Regions from separate parts of the Pseudomonas sp. EA_35y_Pfl2_R111 genome, predicted to be linked through region 2. Evidence: predicted binding sites of a transcription regulator. Region 2 holds the regulator's gene; the other holds the start of a gene.
The links. The regulator sigma-54, encoded in region 2, starts transcription at its own class of promoters, with help from an activator protein. The targets are predictions, from matches to a motif close to ANTGGCATNNANNTTGCTNT.
Positions count from the first base shown of each region.

Region 1: a site for sigma-54 is predicted at 2,373-2,392, ahead of AACY25_RS02460 (flagellar basal body rod protein FlgF). Genes of this name have one in related genera too.

Region 1 covers NZ_CAXAOM010000001.1:470,309-477,715, reverse strand. Annotated here, with positions in the region: gene flgC (flagellar basal body rod protein FlgC) at 1-181, shown strand, start outside; gene flgD (flagellar hook assembly protein FlgD) at 207-875, shown strand; gene flgE (flagellar hook protein FlgE) at 918-2,234, shown strand; gene AACY25_RS02460 (flagellar basal body rod protein FlgF) at 2,441-3,181, shown strand; gene flgG (flagellar basal-body rod protein FlgG) at 3,228-4,013, shown strand; gene flgH (flagellar basal body L-ring protein FlgH) at 4,137-4,877, shown strand; gene AACY25_RS02445 (flagellar basal body P-ring protein FlgI) at 4,889-5,992, shown strand; gene flgJ (flagellar assembly peptidoglycan hydrolase FlgJ) at 6,006-7,178, shown strand; gene flgK (flagellar hook-associated protein FlgK) at 7,185-7,407, shown strand, end outside.
Region 2 covers NZ_CAXAOM010000004.1:177,437-184,843, forward strand. Annotated here, with positions in the region: gene pmbA (metalloprotease PmbA) at 1-1,342, shown strand, start outside; gene AACY25_RS16310 (HPr family phosphocarrier protein) at 1,409-1,681, opposite strand; gene rapZ (RNase adapter RapZ) at 1,694-2,551, opposite strand; gene ptsN (PTS IIA-like nitrogen regulatory protein PtsN) at 2,554-3,027, opposite strand; gene hpf (ribosome hibernation-promoting factor, HPF/YfiA family) at 3,043-3,351, opposite strand; gene AACY25_RS16330 (RNA polymerase factor sigma-54) at 3,545-5,059, opposite strand; gene lptB (LPS export ABC transporter ATP-binding protein) at 5,198-5,923, opposite strand; gene lptA (lipopolysaccharide transport periplasmic protein LptA) at 5,926-6,468, opposite strand; gene lptC (LPS export ABC transporter periplasmic protein LptC) at 6,455-7,024, opposite strand; gene AACY25_RS16350 (KdsC family phosphatase) at 7,032-7,407, opposite strand, start outside.

The sequences.
Region 1 (7,407 bases), on a different contig from region 2:
GCCGCGCTATGAACCGAACCATCCAGCGGCCGATGCCGGCGGCTATGTGTATTACCCCAACGTCAACGTGGTGGAGGAGATGGCCGACATGATTTCCGCCAGCCGGGCCTTCCAGACCAACGTTGAAATGATGAACACCGCCAAGCAAATGCTGCAGCGCGTATTGACCCTGGGTCAGTAAGCCGTCGGATAAGGAGCGCAGACTTATGAGTACTGTTGGCGATGTCAGTGGTTCGGCACTGGATCAATACCAGATTAAGAATGAGACCAGGACAAACAAGGATCTTGGCAAGAATGAGTTCCTCAACTTGCTGGTGGCTCAGTTGAATAACCAGAACCCGCTGGAACCACAAGGCAATGGCGAGTTTATCGCCCAGCTGGCGCAGTTCAGCCAGGTTGAGGGGATTGAGAAGTTGAATACCAGCATGGGCTCGCTGCTCACTGGTTATCAGTCATCCCAGGCGCTGCAGGCATCTTCGCTGGTCGGGCGCAAGGTGATCATTCCGAGTGACAAGGCAGTGGTCGATACCAGTGAGAGCTTCAAGGCCAGCCTGGTGTTGCCGGCCAGCAGCAGTAACGTCTACGTCAATATCTATGACAAGGCCGGATCTGCGGTAGGGCGCGTCAATCTGGGTGAGCAGGCGGCCGGTAATGTCAGCTTCATCTGGGACGGCAAGGACTCCAGCGGCAATCTGTTGCCGCCCGGCACATACAAGTTCGAGGCGCAGGCCACCTACGCCGATGGTACTAAGGGGCTTTACACCATGCTGCCGGCCAACGTCGACAGTGTGACCTTGGGCGGCAAAGAGTTGATGTTGAACCTGGCGGGGCTTGGCAGCGTGCCAATGTCGCAAGTCCAGGTGATCGGTCAGTAACTAACAGGTTTTAGCTGCCGGCTGTCCGGCAAGGAGTCTTCCATGGGTTTCAATATCGGTCTTAGCGGTCTGCGTGCGGCGACCAGTGACCTTAACGTGACCGGCAACAACATCGCCAACGCCGGTACTGCCGGCTTTAAGCAGTCGCGTGCCGAGTTTGCCGATGTCTACGCGGCTTCGGTGTTGGGCTCCGGTGCCAATCCACAGGGCAGTGGCGTGCTGCTGGGTGATGTGTCGCAGCTGTTCAACCAGGGCAATATTAACTACACGCAGAATGCTCTGGACCTGGCGATCAACGGCAACGGCTTCTTTCAGACCAGTAATAACGGCGAAGTGAGCTACACCCGTGCCGGTTACTTTGGTACTGATCGCGATGGGTTTCTGGTCAACAACTTCGGTTACAAGCTGCAAGGCTATGCGGTGGATGCCAACAACAACCTGCAAAATGGCGTGATCAGCGACCTGCAGATTGAGACGGCCAGTCAGGCACCGCTGCCGACCAGTAACCTGGATCAGACCTTCAACCTTAATTCGACGAATATCGTGCCGACCACGGTGCCATTCGATCCGACTGACCCGACGTCTTACAATTCTTCAACCTCGACCAATATCTACGACACTCAAGGCAACTCCCACGTATTCACCCAGTACTTCCTCAAGACCGGGCCCAATACCTGGCAGATGAACGTGTTGATCGATGGACGCAACCCGGACGACCCGACCTTGACCACACCCTCATCGGTGGATTTGCAATTCACCACTGCTGGTCAGTTGGATGTGGCTGCGCTCATCGCCTCGACGCCAACCGGCTTCACGGTTGGCGCTGATGGCACCATTGACCTGACTACCTGGGTGCCTGCCGCGCCAGATACCTCGGTACCGCCGGTATGGTCAGCCAACGGCGCCGATGCCAGTGCCACTGGGGTGAATATCGATTTGCGCCAGTCCACCCAGTTCGCCAGCTCCTTTGCGGTTAACCGCGTCAGTCAGGACGGTTACACCACCGGTCAATTGGCGGGCCTGGAGATCGATGACACCGGGGTGATCTTTGCTCGCTATACCAATGGCCAATCGAACATTCAGGGGCAGGTGATTCTGGCTAATTTCGCCAACGTGCAGGGGCTGACGCCGGTGGGCAAAACCGCCTGGGTGCAATCCTTTGCCTCGGGTGAGCCGGTGGTGGGTACGCCGCGTAGCGGCACGCTGGGGGCTTTGCAGTCTGGTGCGTTGGAGGATTCCAACGTCGAGCTGTCGGATCAGTTGGTCAACTTGATCGTGGCGCAGCGCAACTACCAGGCCAATGCCAAAACCATCGAGACCGAGAGTGCGGTGACCCAGACCATTATCAATCTGCGTTGATAAGTGTTGCCTGCGGCAGGCGCGTGCCTGTCGTGGGCGGCAAAAGTACGCCGCGTTGGCGTTTAGAAGGCTCCATTCGGAGCCTTTTCTGTTTTTAAAAAATCATATTTATCAAGCGTTTATAATTATTTTTCGAGTGCTGGCACAGCCATTGCTTTATAGCTTGCATAGAGCAGCGAGGCGGCAAGCCCACTCGGAGAATAACCATGGACAAGATGCTGTACGTTTCCATGACTGGCGCCCATAACAACACCCTGGCCCAGCGTGCCCACGCCAACAACCTGGCGAACATAACCACCAACGGCTTCCGTCGGGATTTTGAACAGGCGCGCTCCATGCCGATCTTTGGTGACGGTTATCCGTCGCGGGTCTATGCCATGAGCGAACGCCCGGGCACTGACTTCACTCCAGGCTCGCTGCAGGAAACCGGTCGCGATCTGGATGTGGCAGTGGGCGGCAAGGGCTGGCTGGCGGTGCAGGCAGCGGATGGCAGCGAAGCCTATGTGCGTACCGCCAGTCTGAACGTCGATGCCTTGGGCGTGTTGCGTACCGGCAACGGCTTGCCGGTGATGGGCAACGCCGGACCGATTGCGGTGCCGCCAGAGCAGAAAATCGAAATCGGCAAGGATGGCACCATCAGTATCCGCGCCTTGGGCGAGGCGCCCAACGTGCTGGCTGAGGTGGACCGTTTGAAGCTGGTTAATCCGGACCTCAAGCAGATGGAGAAGGGCACCGACGGCATGATCCGCTTCAAGGGCCAGGGTCCTGTGCTGGCGGACGCCAATATGGAAATCACCTCGGGCTTTCTCGAATCGAGCAACGTCAACGCCGTGGAAGAGATGACCGCGATTCTCTCGCTGTCTCGCCAATTCGAATTGCAAGTGAAGATGATGCGCACCGCCGAAGACAATTCGGCGGCTATGGCGCGCGTCTTGCAAATGACCTAATTATCAGCACGCGGCGCCGTTAAAACGGCGCCCGAGGAGAATCGATATGCTTCCGGCACTGTGGGTCAGCAAGACCGGTCTGTCCGCTCAGGACATGAACCTGACCACCATTTCCAACAACCTGGCCAACGTCTCGACTACCGGCTTCAAGCGTGATCGCGCTGAGTTCGAGGATCTGCTGTACCAGATCCGCCGCCAGCCCGGCGGCCAGTCCAGCCAGGACAGCCAACTGCCGTCCGGCCTGCAGCTGGGTACCGGTGTGCGCGTGGTGGGTACGCAGAAGATCTTCACTGCCGGTAGCTTGCAAACCACCGAGCAGCCGCTGGATATGGCAATCAATGGCCGTGGTTTCTTCCAGGTTTTGCTGCCTGACGGCACGGTCTCCTATAGCCGCGACGGTAGCTTTCATCTGAATTCCGATGGCCAGGTGGTGACGTCTAACGGTTATGCCTTGGAACCCGCCATTGTGCTGCCCAACGAGGTGCGCACCTTTACCGTTGGTGAGGACGGCACCGTGTCGGTCACCACCAGCGGCAACCCGCAGCCACAGATCGTCGGCAACCTGCAGACCGCTGATTTCATCAACCCGGCGGGCTTGGAAGCAATCGGCAACAACCTGTTTCTGGAGACCGCCTCCAGCGGCGCGCCGCAGGTCGGAACGCCAGGCCTGAACGGTTTGGGCACCACGCTGCAGAACACCTTGGAAAACTCCAACGTCAGCGTGGTGGAGGAGTTGGTGAACATGATCACCACTCAACGCGCCTATGAAATGAACTCCAAGGTCATTTCCACTGCGGATCAGATGCTCGGCTTTATTTCACAGAATCTTTGATAGGTAAGGCGGGCTAGTCGCGCAGCGGCTGGCCTGGCCTAGACAACAGCAAGGAATGGCTTGAACGGGTACTGGTGAAACAGGTTGTACGCACCATCCCAGGCAACGCATGAGGTAGTAGATATGAACCGGCTGATAATCATAAGTGCACTGCTTGGCCCTCTGGCTTTGAGCGGCTGTATGGCTCCTGCGCCTAAGCCGGATGATCCCTATTACGCTCCGGTGATGCCGCGCACGCCGCTGCCGGCAGCGCAGAACAATGGCTCGATTTATCAGGCGGGTTTCGAGAACGGTCTGTTCGGTGACCGCAAGGCTTACCGCGTGGGTGACATCATCACGATCACCCTGAATGAGCGCACCCAGGCCAGTAAGAACACCAATAGCCAGATCAGCAAGGACAGCTCGGCCAACTTGGGTGTACCTAATTTGTTCGGTATGACGGTGTCCCCCCAGAATCCTTTGACAGCAATTGGTGGCTTGGGGCGAGTGGCCGAAGGGCTTGGCATGACTGCTGAGAACCTGAGTTTGGGCTCAAGTTTCGACGCCACCCGTTCTGCTGATGGCTCCGGCGCAGCCGGGCAGAGCAACAGTCTGACCGGCTCGATCACCGTATCGGTGGCCGAGGTGATGCCCAATGGTGTGCTGCTGGTGCGCGGGGAAAAGTGGATGACCCTCAATACCGGAGATGAGCTGGTGCGCATTGCCGGTCTGGTGCGCTCTGATGACATCGCCACCGACAACACCGTGTCCTCGACCCGGATTGCCAATGCACGCATCACCTACTCGGGCACTGGCGCCTTCGCCGATGCCAGCCAGCCGGGTTGGATGAGTCGTTTCTTTCTTAGCCCAATGTGGCCGTTCTGAGGATGGCCACCATGACGCTTCCCAAGTACCTACTGGCGGTCGCCGCTCTGTTACTGGCGACCCTGGCTCAGGCCGAGCGACTTAAGGATCTGGCCAGCATCCAGGGTGTACGGACCAACCAGTTGATCGGCTACGGCCTGGTGGTCGGCCTTAACGGCAGTGGCGACCAGACCACGCAGACACCGTTTACCGTGCAGACCTTCAACAACATGATGGCGCAGTTCGGCATCAAGGTACCGCAGGGCGGCAACGTGCAGCTGAAGAACGTTGCTGCGGTGTCGATTCATGCTGACCTGCCAGCGTTCGCCAAGCCTGGGCAGACCATCGACATCACCGTATCTTCCATCGGTAATGCCAAGAGTCTGCGTGGCGGCAGTCTGTTGATGACCCCGCTCAAGGGTATCGATGGCAACGTTTACGCGATTGCTCAGGGCAACCTGGTAGTCGGCGGTTTTGACGCCGAAGGCGGCGACGGCTCACGTATCACCGTCAATGTCCCGTCAGCCGGGCGCATTCCTGGTGGTGCGACGGTCGAGCGGCCGGTACCAAGCGGTTTCGATCAGGGCAGCACCCTGACGCTGAACCTTAATCGTCCGGACTTCACCACGGCGAAAAATATCGTCGACCATATCAACGAGTTACTCGGCCCAGGCGTTGCGCAGGCAGTGGACGGCGGCTCGATTCGCGTCAGTGCGCCGCTGGATGCGGGTCAGCGGGTGGACTATCTGTCGATTCTGGAAAATCTCGAAGTCGAGATCGGCCAGGCTGTTGCCAAGGTCATCATCAACTCGCGCACCGGCACCATTGTGATTGGTCAGAACGTGCGCGTGCAGCCTGCCGCAGTGACCCACGGCAGCCTGACCGTGACTATTACCGAAGACCCGATTGTCAGCCAACCTGAAGCACTGTCCGGTGGCCAGACTGCCGTGGTGCCGCGTTCACGGGTGAATGCCGACGAAGAGGCCAAGCCAATGTTCAAGTTTGGTCCCGGGACCACGCTGGATGAAATTGTCCGCGCGGTGAATCAGGTGGGCGCTTCGCCTTCCGACCTTATGGCCATCCTGGAGGCGCTGAAACAAGCCGGCGCTCTGCAGGCTGACCTGATCGTGATTTAAGGGAGCGCACGTTATGGACTCTCGCCTTTCAGCCGGTTTGCTCGGCGGCACCAGCACCGTCGACAGCGGTGCCTATAACGATCTCAATCGCCTCAACCAGTTCAAGGTTGGTGGCGACAGTGAAAAGAACATCAAGAAGGTGGCTCAGGAGTTCGAGTCGCTGTTTCTCAATGAAATGCTCAAGGCCATGCGCTCGGCCAACGAAGTGTTCGGTGAAGGCAACTTCATGAACAGCAACGAGAGCAAGACCTATCAGGACATGCACGACCAGCAACTGGCGGTGACCCTGTCTAACCACCAGAACGGCATCGGCCTGGCTGATGTGCTGGTGCGGCAGATGTCGAAGATCAAGGATGCCGGCAGCCGTCCCAATCCCTTTGCCCAGGTGAATGAGCCGGTGCCGAGCGCGCCGAGTAAGCCACTGGCCAAGGTTGACGGAGCACGTGACGACACCTCGTTGATCAACCAGCGCCGTCTCTCTCTGCCGGGCAAGCTGACTGATCGTTTGCTGGCAGGTATCGTGCCATCGGCCACTGCCGCCGATGGCCAGCCGTTGGCACAGAACGACTGGATTCCCGCTAAGGCCTTTGCCGCCCCCGCCGATACCGCGTTGGGCTTGAGCGGTATGGACGCGATCACCGGTCGGCGGATTGCCCAGCCGCCACTGGCGCCGGGTAAAGCCGCATTCGGCTCGAAGGATGAGTTTATTGCCGCCATGTTGCCGATGGCCGAGAAGGCCGCCGAGAAGATTGGCGTCGATCCGCGTTATCTGGTGGCCCAGGCCGCGCTGGAAACTGGTTGGGGCAAGTCGATCATTCGTCAACAGGACGGCAGCAGCAGCCACAACCTGTTCGGGATCAAGACCCATAACACCTGGGAAGGCGATTCGGCCCGAGTACTGACCACCGAATTCAAGGGCGGCAAAGCGGTCAAGGAAGCGGCCTCGTTCCGCGCCTATGACTCCTTCGAGCACAGCTTTAACGATTTTGTGAGCTTCCTGCAGGGCAATGGCCGCTACGAAAAAGCCCTGGCCACCACCGACAAGCCCGAGCAGTTCGCCCGTGAGTTGCAGAAAGCCGGCTACGCCACGGACCCGCAGTACGCCCGCAAGATTTCCCAGATAGCGCGGCAAATGCAGACTTATCAAACAGTCGCGGCTGTCAGTACGCCGTCCACCAACGGATGATGAAAGATGGCTGACCTACTCAATATTGGCCTGTCCGGGCTGTCGGCGAACAAGACGTCGCTGGCGGTCACCGGCCATAACATCACTAACGTCAACACGCCGGGCTTTTCGCGCCAGGAGACGATCCAGGCGACGCGTATTCCGCAGTTCAGCGGGGCAGGCTATATCGGCTCGGGCACCACCCTGGTCGACGTACGGCGCATCTATAACGAGTTTCTCAATACCCAGG
Region 2 (7,407 bases):
TGCAGTAGACATCGTCGGCCCCCAGGCTGTGCCGCATTTGCAGGCGCAGGTGGAGCAGATTATTGCTGAAGCGAAAAAGCAGGGCGCTAGCGCCTGTGAAGTGGCTGTTTCGGTGGAGCAGGGCTTGTCCACCACGGTGCGTCAGGGTGAAGTGGAAACGGTCGAATTCAACCGCGACCAGGGCTTTGGCATCACGCTGTATGTCGGTCAGCGCAAGGGCTCGGCTAGCACCTCGGCCAGTGGCGAAGCGGCGATTCGCGAGACCGTAGCGGCAGCGCTGGCGATTGCCAAACATGCCTCCGAAGATGAATGCGCGGGTTTGGCCGATGCTGGTTTGATGGCTCGCGAACTGCCGCAGCTGGATCTGTATCACGCCTGGTCGATCACCCCAGAGCAGGCCATCGAACAGGCCTTGAGCTGCGAGGCAGCGGCCTTTGCCGCCGATAAGCGGATCAAGAATGCCGACGGCACTACGCTGAATACCCATCAGGGTTGCCGGGTCTATGGCAACAGCCATGGCTTTATCAGCGGTTACGCCAGCACGCGGCACAGCCTGAGCTGCGTGATGATCGCCGAAGACGGCGGGTCGATGCAGCGCGACTATTGGTATGACGTCAATCGTCAGGGCGAGTTGCTGGCCGATGCCGGCAGCATTGGTCGCCGCGCCGCCGAGCGTGCGGTAAGCCGTTTGGGCGCGCGCCCGGTACCGACCTGTGAAGTGCCGGTGCTGTTTGCTGCCGAGCTGGCGACGGGACTGTTTGGCAGTTTTCTCGCGGCCATTTCCGGCGGCAACCTGTACCGTAAGTCATCCTTTCTCGAAGGCTCCCTCGGCCAGCAGCTGTTCCCCGAGTGGCTGACGATCGACGAGCGCCCGCATATTCCTCGTGCCTTGGGCAGTGCTGCCTTCGATGGTGACGGTCTGGCGACCTACGCCAAATCCTTCGTCGAGCGCGGCGAGCTTTTATCCTACGTGCTCGGCACCTATTCCGGGCGCAAACTGGGCATGCCCAGCACCGCCAACTCTGGCGGTGTGCATAACCTGTTTGTCAGCCATGGCAATGAAGACCAGAAGTCGCTGCTTAAGCGTATGGGGCGCGGGCTATTGGTCACCGAGCTGATGGGCCAGGGCCTAAATATGGTTACCGGCGACTATTCGCGTGGTGCGGGAGGTTACTGGGTGGAAAACGGCGAGATTCAGTTCCCGGTGCAGGAAGTCACCATCGCCGGCAATATGCGCGACATGTTCAAGCAGATTGTCGCGGTGGGTAATGATCTGGAGCTGCGCAGTAATATTCGCACCGGTTCAGTGTTGATCGAGCGCATGACGGTGGCCGGTAGTTGATTCCGCTTGTATGAAAAAGGGGCTGTCGCTTAAGCGTTCAGCCCCTTTTTACTGTCTCTCGATCAGCTACTCGCCTTCGTCGAAGTAGTTGTTGATCAGCTCGCTTAGGGCCTGCAGTGCCTCGCTATCCTGTTCGCCTTCGGTGTGCAGGTGCACGGCGGTGCCTTTGCCGGCAGCCAGCATCATCACCGCCATAATGCTCTTGCCGTCGACCAGGCTCTCCGGCGTACGGCCGACTTTGACCTGGCAGGGAAAACGTCCGGCGACGCCGACAAACTTGGCTGCCGCACGGGCGTGCAGGCCAAGCTTGTTGATAATGGTGATTTCGCAGGCGGGCATCGCGGCAATTCCTTAACTGAGGTCGCGGTGGCGAGTCTGAACGTTTTTCAGGATGGGTTTGAGGGTTTCTCCCAGGCGGTTGGCCAGATAGACCGAGCGGTGGTGGCCGCCGGTGCAGCCAATCGCCACCGTAACGTAGGCGCGGTTGCTGGCGGCAAAGCGCGGCAACCATTTGGTCAGGTAGGCAAGGATGTCCTGGTACATATCCTCGACATCGGCCTGGGCCGAGAGGTAATCAACTACCGGCAGGTCGAGCCCGGAAAAATCGCGCAAGTCCGGCTTCCAGTAAGGGTTGGGCAGGCAGCGCACATCGAATACCAGGTCGGCATCTACCGGCATGCCGCGCTTGAAGCCAAATGATTCGATCAGAAACGCAGTGCCAGGCTCGGGCTGATTGAGCAGGCGCAACTTGAGGCTGTCGCGCAGCTGGTACAGGTTGAGGTGGGTGGTATCGATCTTCAGGTCGGCCAGGTCGATGATCGGCCCGAGCAGCAGGCTCTCATCGGCGATGGCTTCGGCCAGAGAGCGGCTCTCGTTGGTCAGCGGATGACGTCGACGGGTTTCCGAGAAGCGCTTGAGCAGGGTCTCTTCATCGGCATCCAGGTAGATCACATCGCATTTGATATGTCGCGCGCGCACCTCATCAAGCAGTTCGGGAAAGCGCTTGAGATGGCTCGGTAGGTTGCGTGCGTCAATCGATACGGCGACCTGCGGATGCAGCAACTCGGTATGCAGCAGGGCGCGCTCGGCCAGTTCAGGCAGCAGGCCTGCGGGCAGGTTGTCAATGCAGTAGAAGCCATTGTCCTCAAGTACATCGAGGGCGGTGCTTTTCCCGGAGCCGGAGCGACCGCTGACGATGATTAGGCGCATGCTCAGGCTCGATTGAGTTGGCTTTGTACGTCCACGACCACCTGATACAGGGCTTCGCTGCTTTCGGCTTGACGCAGGCTGGCACGCACATCGCTGCGATCGAGCATGCTGGCGATCTGTCGGAGCAGTTCCAGGTGAGCGTCGGTGGCAGCTTCGGGCACCAGCAGGACAAACAGCAGGTCCACTGGCGCGCCGTCGATGGCGTCGAAGTCTACGGCAGAGTCCAGGCGCAGTAGGGCGCTGATCGGTGCGGTGCAACCCGGCAAGCGACAGTGCGGAATGGCAATGCCATTCCCGAAACCGGTCGAGCCGAGTTTTTCCCGGGCAATCAGGCTTTCGAAGATGTCTTGGCCATCCAGGTCAGGCAGCTCGCGCGCCACCAGGTTGGCAATCTGTTCGAGGACACGTTTTTTGCTGCCGCCCGGCACGTTCACCAGGGAGCGGCCGGGGGTCAGGATGGTTTCAAGTCGGATCATAGGAGATAGACGACGTCAGCGGGCCATAGCGCCCTGTTGACGTTCGAGCTGTTTTTCCTTGTGTTTGATGAGTTGTCGGTCGAGTTTATCAGTCAGTAAATCGATGGCTGCGTACATGTCTTCATGTTCGGCATTGGCGACGACTTCGCCGCCAGCAATGTGCAGGGTCGCTTCGATTTTCTGTTTGAGCTTCTCGACCTCCATGATGACTTGCACGTTGGTAATCTTGTCGAAGTGGCGCTCCAATCGTCCGAGTTTTTCGGCGATGTAGTCGCGTAGGGCGTCGGTCACATCCAGCTGGTGTCCACTGATGTTGACTTGCATACCGCTTTCTCCTTGTTGCCGTGTGTAAGAGGCAGGCGAGAGGCCTGCCGCCGGAACACTGTGGCGTGGAAGACTCTGGTAGAACGAGCCTGGCACGTTCGCTGATTGCATGCTGACAGTATGGCCGCATATGCGAAAAGGCGAGACCTGGGCAGATTCTGTACGGGTTGTCGTCTTCCTTCTTCGTGCCGCCTTAGATCAATCGTTTGCGCTCACTGGATGGCGCTATTCCGAGGGATTCACGGTACTTGGCGACCGTGCGGCGAGCGACTTGAATGCCCTGTGCTTCCAGTAAACCAGCGATCTTGCTGTCACTCAACGGCTTTTTCGCATTTTCCGCAGCGACCAGTTTTTTGATGATGGCGCGGATCGCGGTGGACGAGCACTCACCACCTTCGGACGTGCTGACGTGGCTGGAGAAGAAGTATTTCAGCTCGTAAATACCGCGCGGGGTGTGCATGAATTTCTGCGTGGTCACCCGCGAAATAGTCGATTCATGCATGCCTACAGCTTCGGCAATGTCGTGCAGCACTAGGGGTTTCATGGCCTCGTCGCCATAATCGAGGAAGCCGCGCTGATGTTCGACGATCTGCGTGGCAACCTTCATTAAGGTTTCGTTGCGGCTTTGCAGGCTCTTAATGAACCAGCGTGCTTCTTGCAGCTGGTTGCGCATAAAGGTGTTGTCGGCGCTGGAGTCGGCGCGCTTCACAAAACCGGCGTATTGCGCGTTGACGCGCAGGCGCGGCATGGCTTCCTGGTTGAGTTCCACCAGCCAGCGCTCGTTGTGCTTGCGCACGATCACGTCGGGTACCACGTATTCCGGCTCGCTGGACTCGATCTGCGAGCCAGGGCGCGGGTTGAGGCTCTGAATCAGGTCGATAACCTGGCGCAGCTCGTCTTCCTTGAGCTTCATGCGGCGCATCAGCTGGCTGTAGTCGCGGCTGCCGAGCAAGTCGAGATAGTCACTGGCCAGGCGCTGGGCTTCGCTCAACCACGGGGTTTTTGCCGGCAGCTGACGCAGTTGCAGAAGCAGGCATTCACCCAAGTTGCGCGCGGCGATACCGGTTGGCTCGAATTGCTGGATGCGGTGCAGCACGGCTTCGACTTCGTCGAGCTCGATGTCCAGTTCCGGGTCGAAGGCTTCGACCACTTCTTCCAGAGTTTCCTCCAGGTAGCCCTGCTGGTTGATGCAGTCGATCAAGGTGACTGCAATCAGGCGGTCCTTGTCCGACATCGGTGCCAGATTGAGCTGCCACAGCAGGTGGCTTTGCAGGCTCTCGCCGCTCGAGGTGCGGGTGGTGAAATCCCACTCGTCGTCATCGTTAGTGCTGCTCGGCAGGCTGCTGGCGCTGGTCTGGTAGATGTCTTCCCAGGCGGTGTCGACGGGCAGCTCGTTAGGAATACGCTCGCCCCAATCACCTTCTTCCAGGTTGTCCACAGTCTGCGTGGCTTCCTGGTAGTTGGTTTCCTGATAGGGCGCTTCGGGCTGTTCGCTGGGGCTGGCACTTTCTGCGCCATCGGCCATAGGGTCCGAATTGTCGAAATCATCGCCATCCTCCTGGCGTTCGAGCATCGGGTTGGACTCCAAGGCCTCCTGGATCTCTTGTTGCAGATCCAGGGTAGACAGTTGGAGCAGGCGGATGGCCTGTTGCAGCTGCGGTGTCATCGTCAGCTGCTGGCCCATTCTCAGGACTAGCGATGGTTTCATTGCAGACCTTATTTACCGGCGTCTGTGCGCAATCCACTACAGGGCGTTTTCAAAAAGCGCCACTAGGAAGCAAATTATATGCCTGACTTTTAGGGTTTTGCCTAGCCTTGGCTGCAGTCGGCTTGAGAAAAGCTGTAGCTACAGCCTGAATTCATGCCCCAGGTAAACTTCTTTCACTGTCTGGTTGGCCAGAATGGTCTCGGCATCACCTTCGGCGATCAATTGGCCATCGCTGACGATATAGGCGGTTTCGCAGATATCCAGGGTCTCGCGCACGTTGTGGTCGGTGATCAACACACCGATGCCCTTGGCCTTGAGGTGGTGGATGATCTGCTTGATGTCGCCCACGGAAATTGGGTCAACGCCGGCGAACGGTTCGTCTAGCAGGATGAACTTGGGGTTGGTCGCCAGGGCACGGGCAATTTCCACGCGGCGGCGCTCACCGCCTGACAGGCTCATGCCGAGGTTGTCGCGGATATGGCTGATATGGAATTCCTGCAACAGCCCCTCAAGCTCCTTGCGGCGTGCGGCGCCATCGAGGTCCTTGCGGGTTTCCAGGATGGCCATGATGTTGTCGGCCACGCTGAGCTTGCGAAAAATCGAGGCTTCCTGTGGCAGGTAGCCGATGCCAGCGCGAGCACGACCATGCATGGGCTGGTGGCTGACATCGAGGTCGTCGATCATCACGCGGCCCTGATCTGCCTGTACCAAGCCGACGATCATGTAGAAACAGGTGGTCTTGCCGGCGCCGTTGGGGCCAAGCAGGCCGACGATCTGCCCGCTATCGATGCTCAGGCTGACGTCGCGCACGACCTGGCGGCCTTTGTAGCTCTTCGCCAGGTGTTGGGCTTTCAATGTGGCCATTATTACTGCGCCTGCTGGTCGGCTGGTTTGTTCTTCGGCTGGATCACCATGTCGATGCGCGGACGTGGCGCGGTGACGTTGGTGCCTGTGGCACGGCCGGCGTTAACGATCTGGCGTTGGGTGTCATAGACGATTTTCTCGCCTTCGAAGGTGTTGCCTTCCTGAATCACCTTGGCTTGGTCGATCAGTACCACGCGCTCGTTAGCCATAAAGTACTGAATAGTCAGGCCGTAGGCCTTAACGATCTGTTTGTCGGCTGACGGCAGTTGCTCGTAGTAGGCCGGCTTGCCGACCGAGGTGAATACCTCGACATCGCCCTGGGCATTCTGGGTGATGGTCACGGTGTCGCCGGTGACCTTCATGGTGCCCTGGGTAATGACAACGTCGCCGCGATAGACGGCAACGCCTTGTTTGTCATCGAGTTCCGCGCTGTCGGCCTGGATGCGGATCGGCTGTTCGCGGTCGGATGGCAGTGCCCAGGCGCTGACACTTCCGAGTGCGGCGCTGAGGCTGAGTAGTAGGGGGAGGGTATTAACGAGCCTCATGCTGACCTCTTACGTTGGACAGCAGGAGCATCCTGCCGTCATTCATGTACGCTTTCATTCCTTTTGCCGTGGTCACCCCATTGGCCGCGTCGATTCTAACGGCTTGCTGGGTCTGCGCATATTCCTTCTCGGGGAATACGGTCAGGCGGCTGGTGGTGAGGATGGTCGGGCGACCTTTGGCGTCTGTACGTTCAACACGCACCTTGGCGATCAGTTCGACTTCAACGCCGCCTGGCGATACTTCACCGCGCTCGCTGCGAATTTTCCAGGGCAGCTCGGTGCCGCGGAACAGGTTCATGTTCGGGCTGGTCATCAAGGTGATGTCGCTGGCCTTTATATGCTCGACCTTGTCGGTCGTCAGCTCGTAGTGCAGCTTGCCGTCGGCCTGGTATTGCACGGTGTAGGTGTTGGTGGCGTAAAAGTCGATGGCGTTATCAGCTGCAGCGGTGCGCGATTGCTCGTTAAAGCCATCCGGGCTGAGGTTCCAGTAGCCGAGCGCCGCTACTAGCAGTGCGACAAAGACGAACAGGACAATGTTGAATAACTTGCGGGGCATGGTTGGCCTATAGGTATGCGGCTTGAGCGACTTCAAGGGTGCCTTGGGCGTGCATGATCAGTTCGCAGAACTCGCGTGCAGCGCCTTCGCCGCCGCGAGCACGGGTAATGCCGTGGGCATGTTGGCGGACAAAACCGTCGGCGCTGGCAACCGCCATGCCCAGGCCTACGCGGCGAATCACCGGCAGATCGGGCAGGTCATCACCGAGATATGCGACCTGTGAATAGTCTAGGCCCAGTTCGCCGAGCAGCTCATCGAGTACCACCAGCTTGTCTTCACGGCCCTGATACAGGTGTTGAATCCCCAGGTTCTGCGCGCGGCGCTCAACCACGGGGGTTTTGCGGCCGCTGATAATCGCGGTGCGCACGCCGGAATTGATCAGC